DNA from 2 places in the Peribacillus sp. NPDC097224 genome. Region 1 is predicted to be linked to the other one. Evidence: riboswitches for the same ligand, from Rfam matches in the RefSeq annotation. Region 1 holds a riboswitch; the other holds the start of a gene.
The links. A riboswitch is a leader RNA that binds a small molecule or an ion and turns the genes downstream of it on or off. The one in region 1 is predicted to bind thiamine pyrophosphate.

Region 1 (4,216 bases):
GATGTATTCATGTGAAATCACTCCGTTCCTTTTTATAAAATTGATGGAAATGGTGAACGGGTCCGTGTCCCTTACCGAGTTCTAAGCTATTTCGTATCGCTTCTGAAATATAGATTTTCGCTTGTTCAATGGACGTCGCTAAAGGAAGTCCATTAGCAAGATTAGATGCAATGGCAGAGGAAAGGGTACAGCCAGTTCCATGCGTATTTTTCGTATGAATGCGTTCACCCTTGATCCAAGAGAACTCCTTGCCATCATAAAAGAGATCATTTGGATTTCCTGCTGCATGTCCTCCTTTCAGTAAAACAGCCTTCGGACCCAGTTCCAGAATAGCGGTACATGCCTTATAAAAGTCCTGCTTCGTCCGGATCGGGAATCCGGTAAGGACCTCTGCTTCCGGTATATTCGGCGTGACAAGTGTAGCAAGTGGAAGTAAATCGATTTTTAACGACGAAACGGCCCTCTCATCTAACAGATGGTGTCCACTTTTGGAAATCATGACAGGATCAAGGACGACGATAGCCGGTTTAAATAATTTTAGTGAATGGGCGACGGTTTCGACCGTCTCCTTTGATCCAAGCATCCCTATTTTTACTGCGTCTACACGAATGTCTTCAAATACGGCCGCAATTTGATCGGTGATCACAGGGAGATCGATGGGCTGTACAGATCGAACTTCCAAGGTATTCTGTGCCGTAACGGCGGTGATAACAGACATGCCATAAACCCGATGGGCCGAAAATGTTTTTAAATCAGCTTGGATGCCGGCTCCGCCCCCAGAGTCAGATCCGGCGATCGTTAGTGCCCTTTTCATAAAAAAACCCCTTCATATAATGATTTTTTAAGAGAACTTTCAATAAAAGAAAGCCTATAATTGCGCCCGTTAAAGAACTAAGAAGAAAAGCTGGCAGAAAACCAAAAAGTGCCGCTTTTTTTCCCAATAATAAAAGCGCGATCGGATAACAGGCGATGGATCCGAGAATGCCTGTCCCCACTATTTCTCCCAAGCAGGCGTGTCCCATCCTTCTTGTTTTTTGGTAGAGGAAGGCCGCCAGCAGGGCACCAACCATGCTGCCCGGAAATGCAAAAATGGAACCTGTACCTGTCATGTTCCTGATAAGGGATACTAAAAAGGCCTGTGTCACAGCAAAAAGCGGCCCCAACATAACGGCTGTCATGACGTTGGTTACATGTTGAATAGGAAACACCTTCGCAAAACCAACAGGGATGTAAACGAATGAGCTAGTCAGGGTAGTGATGGCCGTGAACAAGCTAGTCAACGTCATTTTCCGTAACAAGTTACCAGTATCTAGCATTCAAAGAGGCCAATCCTGTTCGTTGTGAACCATGTCCCAAAATAAATATTCATATCGGGAGGTCATTAAAAAGTGTTTCTCTAATCTTTTTAATTCCCCCTCAGGCATATCTTCCGTCAGTTCGTCTAACAGCTTGGCCAACCATTTGTGCGCATCTGCGAATTCGGGGGATGCATATGATTGAATCCAAGCGATATAACGATTTGTTTCTAGTGCTGTACCATTTTGTTCTTTTAATAACGAGCCAATTTCATAGTAATCCCAGGCACAAGGAAGTAAGCAGGCAATAAGGTCGGCTAAAGTTCCATGATGGGCAGCATTGAGCATATAACCTGTATAGGCAAGGGTAATCGGAGTGGGTTCGGTATTTTCCAATTCCTCAGAACTAATTCCGAACTCCTTGCAGTAGCTCCTATGCAAATCCATTTCTACCTGTAGAGTCTCATTTAAAATACTCGCAAATTTGGTCATGATCTCAAGGTTAGTGGCCTTGATGGTCCCTAAGGCAAAAAGCTTGGCATAATCCATAAGATAGATATAGTCCTGCTTTAAGTAATAGGCGAATTTCTTTTCTGATAGTGTCCCGTTTCCAATTGCTTGAACGAAAGGATGAGTATGATTCTTTTTCCAAATTTCTTTTGAACGTTCGTGGAGTCTAGCACTGAAAGTTTTCATTTGGGTTTTCGTCATGATTTTTCCCCCTTATAATTCATTCACATACAAAGGAGGGGAGTGTCCAAAAATGAAGAACAGCCGCTTTCATATAGAAAGCGGCTGTTCTAGGAATGTACGAATCCCTTTTTCAACCTGCTTTCCTCCGCTGGTATGACCAGATCAGGTACAAAGGGTTTGATTCTCAGCCTATTAATGGCTCCCCTAGCAGTTTATTATTCAATTAAACGAAAACCCCGTTCCTGAAAACGGAACGGGGCAGATGGATGAAGTCAAATATACGACGACGATATCATCCACTTTCCTCCGCCGGCATCACCCGGATCAGGTTCAAAGGGTCCGGAACATCATTCCATCTCAGTCTTATAGAAGACTCCCCTAGTGGTATTTCGTATGTGATTATTGTCATCATATCAGATAAAAAGGAAAATGCAACCTTTGAATCCAATAGAATTTTATGAGTATTTTGTGGCGTGAAAGGGGTAGTAGGATAAAATCCCCAATGGTAAATGGAGCATACCTAACCCACGGTCAATTGGAGGGAAATATAGTTATTAGCAAAATAGGGATATGGTCTTACCTTGTGCTAAAAGGGCACACGGAAAAATAATATAAAAATTAAAAATTATTTGAATGTAATTGACTTATCCTTGCAAGTGGGATAAAATCATGTCAAAATCATTTATATTCTGTATTCTTATCCAGAGAGGTGGAGGGACTTGGCCCTATGAAACCTCGGCAACAGACCCATCGGGGAACTGTGCTTCTTCCAACAAGCAATCGCTTGGAAGATAAGAAGAGACGAACGGACCTCTGTCGACCTCTTCTTGGATTAGAAGGGGTTTTTATTTTTGTCAAATAGGGTTTAAGAATCCCATACAACAGGTATATATATTTTGGCTTTAGCAAATCCTATAAGATTAGGGGCATTATATGTGGAAAATATGAATAAAAGGAAAGGGGCCATTCATATGGCAGAGTTTTTCGAGAAAAAAGAACAGAGGAGAGCATTGTTGATAGAAGAACTATTATCAAATGGTGTATACAAAACCTCTGATGAAAAGCATCTCTATGATGCTCCATTAAAAGCTCTTGAAGATGAATATAAGATCGTTATAGATAGATCAGGTAATGAGTCACCTCCAGAGTGCATGACTTAGTTAACCTATAGTGAACAATCAAAGAGAAAAAGCATTTGCTGTGTAAAAGCGAATGCTTTTTCTCTTTGAACTGACATAAAAAGTACAAAATAGAAAAATATAATGGGTATTTTGTCACATTTCACTAGTGAAATAACATATTTAAAACATGTAAAATGATTGATTTCGCCTAGTGCTTTGGTTATGATAAAAATGTAAAATAATTGAAAAATAGGAAGTGATTATATTGAAGCCTCCTCATATAACAACAGTTGAAAAAATTGAAGAAAAACGAAAAGAAATGATTATGTTAGCAAAAAATTATGGTTTGACAAGCAGGATGACCATTCAAGCAAGTCAAGAGTTGGATTCTTTATTGAATGCGGTCACACATATAAAATTCCTGGGAGTTTGTCGCGAATAATCAGTACATCCCACTAGACCATTCAAATCCAGGCAATCGCCTTTTGCAATGGAAGTCATGTAGTGACACGTTTACCAAGAATGACCAAATCGCGTTCCACTCCATCGAGTTCTGCTATTTTCGGTAAATGCGCCCATTTTTCAAAACCAAATTTTGAAAAAAGCTTAATACTTGGTGCATTGTGTGCGAAAATAAATCCAAGAAGTGTCTTAATCCCTATCTTCGGACTCACCTCTATAGCCTTTTGGATTGAAAGTTGTCCAATTCCTTTCCCACGGAACTCCTCATCTATATAGATGCTAATTTCAGCGGTAAAATCATATGCGGGTCTACCATAAAAAGATTGAAAACTCATCCATCCAGCTGTTTTTCCATCATGTATGATCATATATAATGGCCGTTTGAGAATATGATGTTCTTCAAACCATTTGAGCCGTGATTCTACTGTAACTGGTTCTGTATCCGCAGTGACCATCCTCGAAGGTACTGTAGAATTGTAAATTTCGATAATTTTAGGCAAATCCTCAAATACTGCTTCCCTGAATTCTGTAAACTCCTTCATCATTAAGCTCCAATCCATTTATTATGGCATTCCAATCACCAGTACAGGTGCGTCATGCAATTTAATTTTTATTAAGTTATTCAAATGTTAGGCTTGTCCTCTT
Region 2 (4,216 bases), 280 kb from region 1:
CCCGATTATATCCCATGAATTGATGCTCGCCCCTCCCCCCAACAAGTGCCTTAATGCCGCCTGTTTTAGGATGAAGAAGGACCGTCCCACTTTGCACCAATATGTCATTGCTTGTCCCAGAAGGGAAATTGGCATCCTGACTATAGACTGATTCGGCAGCCTGCTGCATCGGTTGATCTAATGTGGTATATATTTTATAGCCCCTAGTGAGTAATTGCTGGAGCTCCAATCCATACATGGTGGAGGCTTCAGATAGGACATGGTCTATATAATAAGGATACTTCCCTTTTAAAGGATCTGTATCTTCACCTAACTGTAGTGATACTTCATCCTTTTTGGCAGAAGCCGCTTCCTCTTCGGTCAAATATCCGTGTTCGGTCATTCTAGACAGTACCAAATCCCGTCGTTTAACCGCCCCTTCTGGATTTTTGTACGGATCAAGCTTGGAAGGCAAGTTAATGACCCCAGCAAGCAAAGCCCCTTCGGCGACGGTTAACTCAGAAACATCTTTTGAAAAATATATGTTCGCTGCCTTTTTGAGTCCCCATGCTCCATGTCCAAAATAAACTTGATTCACATACATTTCCAAAATTTCATCCTTTGTATACGTACGTTCCAATTCTTGAGCGATGAAAAACTCTTCTATCTTTCTTTTCAAGGTCCGATCTGATTCAAGCATGGTGATTTTTACAAGTTGTTGGGTAAGTGTGCTCCCGCCTTCAACAACGCTTTTCGCCTTGACATTTTTCACCATCGCACGCATGATCGCTTGATAATCTATGCCATGATGTTCATAAAAACGGTGATCCTCAATGGATACGACCGCTTGAATGAGATGTTCCGGGATCTCCTCTATCGCGACGCCTTCCGATTTATTAGCCGTGACGGTACTGGCTAAGTTCCCATCCTCGTCATAAATCTTGGTCGGTTGCTGAAGTTGATCCTGGAGATTGCTTATATCCACAGTTTGTTTAAAATATATGAACAAACCGGCTCCCACTACGACAATGATTGATATAATTATAAGACCTATTTTCAATAACGCTCTCATTTGTACCCCCATTTTCCCAGATGCGACATGCTCCATTAAAAATATTTTGCCCTTTTTATGAAAGAAAACTCTTGCAATGGCTAAAAGGGAAAACAAATTCCACAACATTTTTCCCATTATCCTTTTCCATACAAAGTGCCTACAATATTTCTCCCTTTCATGCCTAGTCTTTTCTTTTTCCATACCCTTTACCCACATTTATAAATCAATATACACCTGAAAAAGGCATGAAACCAATAAAAACGGGTATATAACCTATAATGACAAATTATGGGGAGAGATGATTTTAGATGAAACAATTAAAACGTATCGTCGCCGCTTATGATGGAAATGAAGAGAGCAACCGCGCAGTGGAATATGGAGCTTCATTAAAAAAGGCCTTTCCGGAAGCTGAATTGACCATTGTTCAAGTTCTGAATCCAAAAGGTGAAAGCCGCATCATCGAGAGTGCATCCGCTCCTGGGTTCGTACCGGCAGCAGGATTTTATGTCGACCCTTCACAAACGCATCCCGTAACAGAAGTAGAACAACAAAGTCAAATGCACATGAACGATACTCCCACCGTTCATGAAAACAATGTGAGGATGGCTGAAAGCAATATGATGAGATTGCTCAGTGAATGCCAGGTTAATGGAAATATCGAGATTTTAGAGGGAAATGCCACCGATAGTATATGTGACTATGCAAAGCGGGCGAATGCCGATTTAATCATCGTCGGCAACAGTGCAAAAAGCGGCCTGGAAAAGTTCTTCCTCGGAAGCACCAGCAGTTCCATAGCCAAGCAGGCACCTTGCTCGGTATTTATTGCAAAATAATGGAGAAAAGGGCCGGCTCATAATTGAGCCGGCCCTTTTTATAGGTCTGTCCTTAGATGGCTTTCTTCAACAAGACATTCGAAGCAGCCGAATAAAGCACCATTACCACGATTGCTGATAAAATAAAACTAAACAGCATATATGTCCCATTGTAAATCAAGGAATAGAGGACGACTGGTTGCCCGTCTGGCGCATATTCCCCAAAGAAAACGATACCTGCTGTAAAATGGCAAAGAAACCTCAGGAAGCTCCCCACAAACATGCCACAAACCGCATATATATCCCCTCTTAACCGTTTTCCCCCTTTACGGTTATTCACAAATTTATTCATGAACAACCCGGATAATCCCACGGCGGTAAAAGCAAGGAAATATTCGATAAATCCTTGAAGCGGCGTTGCCAGAAATGCCAAACCAGTGGCAATCTGCAAAAGCCCCAATAGTAAACCGGTGGCCATTCCGCCCTTGATTCCCCAACGATAGGCCATTAAGAATATCGGTACCATGGCAATGGAAATCGATCCCCCCTGTGGCCATATCCTTGCAAAAACAAAACCGGAGACTATATCCAGCAGTAATGCCAATGCAGAAAAAATCGCGACCTCTGTCATGAATAATGTTTTATGTTTCATCATCTCTCACCCTTCTCCACGTGCAAAAGTGCCCATGAGTCCCGTGTAGCTTTTTCGGCATGCAAAAAAGCAACACCAGGGCGGTAATGGATGCCCAGTATTGCTATCCAAAACCACATCCCTACGCTAGTACTAACTAACAGGTTCATAGGGTCTGAACTCAAACGTTCACTCTCAGCCATCTTGGCTCCCCTTGTGGAAGTATTTAATTTTTGTTCCTCGGTTAGAATATACTACTAGTTTCTCTAATTGACAAGTAAATAACACGATTATATCCACGAGCGTTTTTCCCTATTACTGGTTATATTTTTTCATCCAGCCAACTTCTTTACATGGCCTCAATACACATGCCATACGCCAAGTTAGATGGATAAAGACGACAATTTTTCTATAGACTCACTAGGGTTCAATTTGATATCTTTATAAAGGTTATTTTGCACGAGGGGGAAAAGACATGGATAAACATTCAATTTCTGCTGAAAAGGGCGCCTATATCAGTATAGCCGCATACATATTCTTGTCGGCCCTCAAATTAACGTTTGGTTACTTTGGAGACTCGAAAGGACTTTGGGCAGATGGTTTAAACAACACGACCGATATCATTGCCTCTGTCGCTGTATTAATAGGCTTAAAAATATCAAAGCGACCACCTGATAATAATCATTCATACGGTCATCTGAGAGCTGAAACCGTAGCGTCTCTGGTTGCCGCCTTCATTATGATCACCGTCGGATTACAGGTCATATACAGCGCCATCGAATCATTCTTTTCGCAGGATGCGACAGTTGTACCGAATATGTTCACAGCTTATGTCGCTTTATTCTCCGCCATCTTCATGTACGGGGTTTATCGTTACAACTTGGCTTTAAGCAAAAAAATAAACAGCGCCTCCATCCATGCTGTCGCACAGGACAACCGTTCTGATGCTCTTGTCAGTATCGGTGCTTTCGTAGGTATTATCGGTACCACAATCGGCATAGACTGGTTGGATGCGGTTGCGGCTTTAGTGGTAGGTCTGATGATCTGTAAAACGGCTTGGGATATTTTCCACGACGCTTCACTTTCCTTGACCGACGGTTTCGATGAACAGCATCTCCAACAAATAGGTCAAACCATCCTGTTGACGGATGGGGTGAAAGACATGAGTGAAATTAAAGCTCGGATGCATGGGAATGAAATTCTGGTTGAAACAACCGTGCATGTCAATCCGCTCTTGACCGTCATCCAAAGTCATGACATTACAGTGAAGGTTGAAGAAAACTTATTAAAGGAACATGACATCAAACATGTCATTGTCCATATCGAACCCTATACATTTCAAAAAAAAGGTACCCGTCAATAATGAACGGTGCCTTTTTTATATGTGTAAACCCCCTATTAATACAATGTTTACCTAATATAAACAAAGCCTTTCCCCTTTTACCGATCATTTACCGCATGAATGAGTATTTAAAGAACGCTTTCAATCTGTTATTATTAAAACCATATATTACATTTTGGAATTATATTCTAATTCATTCATAATTAAGTAAGATAAATTCATTTTCCTACACATGGAGGGCAAAATGGTATTGAATCGAGAAATGACTCTTCACTTCCTATCTTCTCATAAAACTACTATCCTTACCGAATGGAAAGAGCGATTAAAGCATTTGTCAGATGGCTATATAGAATATTTTGAAGAAGAAATAGAAAAAATTCTAAATTCACTGATGAAAC

Region 2: linked by a shared signal. The riboswitch ahead of thiT (energy-coupled thiamine transporter ThiT) and the one ahead of tenA (thiaminase II) in region 1 are both predicted to bind thiamine pyrophosphate.

Annotation. Positions count from the first base shown of each region.
Region 1 is NZ_JBIWDK010000003.1:467,190-471,405, forward strand. Features, by position in the region: gene thiM (hydroxyethylthiazole kinase) at 1-11, opposite strand, end outside; gene thiD (bifunctional hydroxymethylpyrimidine kinase/phosphomethylpyrimidine kinase) at 8-814, opposite strand; gene thiW (energy coupling factor transporter S component ThiW) at 783-1,316, opposite strand; gene tenA (thiaminase II) at 1,317-2,006, opposite strand; TPP riboswitch at 2,112-2,204, opposite strand; TPP riboswitch at 2,273-2,378, opposite strand; SAM riboswitch class I at 2,683-2,786, shown strand; gene ACIQXR_RS08995 (Fur-regulated basic protein FbpA) at 2,885-3,148, shown strand; gene ACIQXR_RS09000 (aspartyl-phosphate phosphatase Spo0E family protein) at 3,375-3,551, shown strand; gene ACIQXR_RS09005 (GNAT family N-acetyltransferase) at 3,607-4,116, opposite strand.
Region 2 is NZ_JBIWDK010000003.1:187,101-191,316, reverse strand. Features, by position in the region: gene ACIQXR_RS07600 (transglycosylase domain-containing protein) at 1-1,051, opposite strand, end outside; gene ACIQXR_RS07595 (universal stress protein) at 1,342-1,866, shown strand; gene thiT (energy-coupled thiamine transporter ThiT) at 1,919-2,500, opposite strand; TPP riboswitch at 2,599-2,701, opposite strand; gene ACIQXR_RS07585 (cation diffusion facilitator family transporter) at 2,952-3,839, shown strand; gene ACIQXR_RS07580 (histidine kinase N-terminal domain-containing protein) at 4,063-4,216, shown strand, end outside.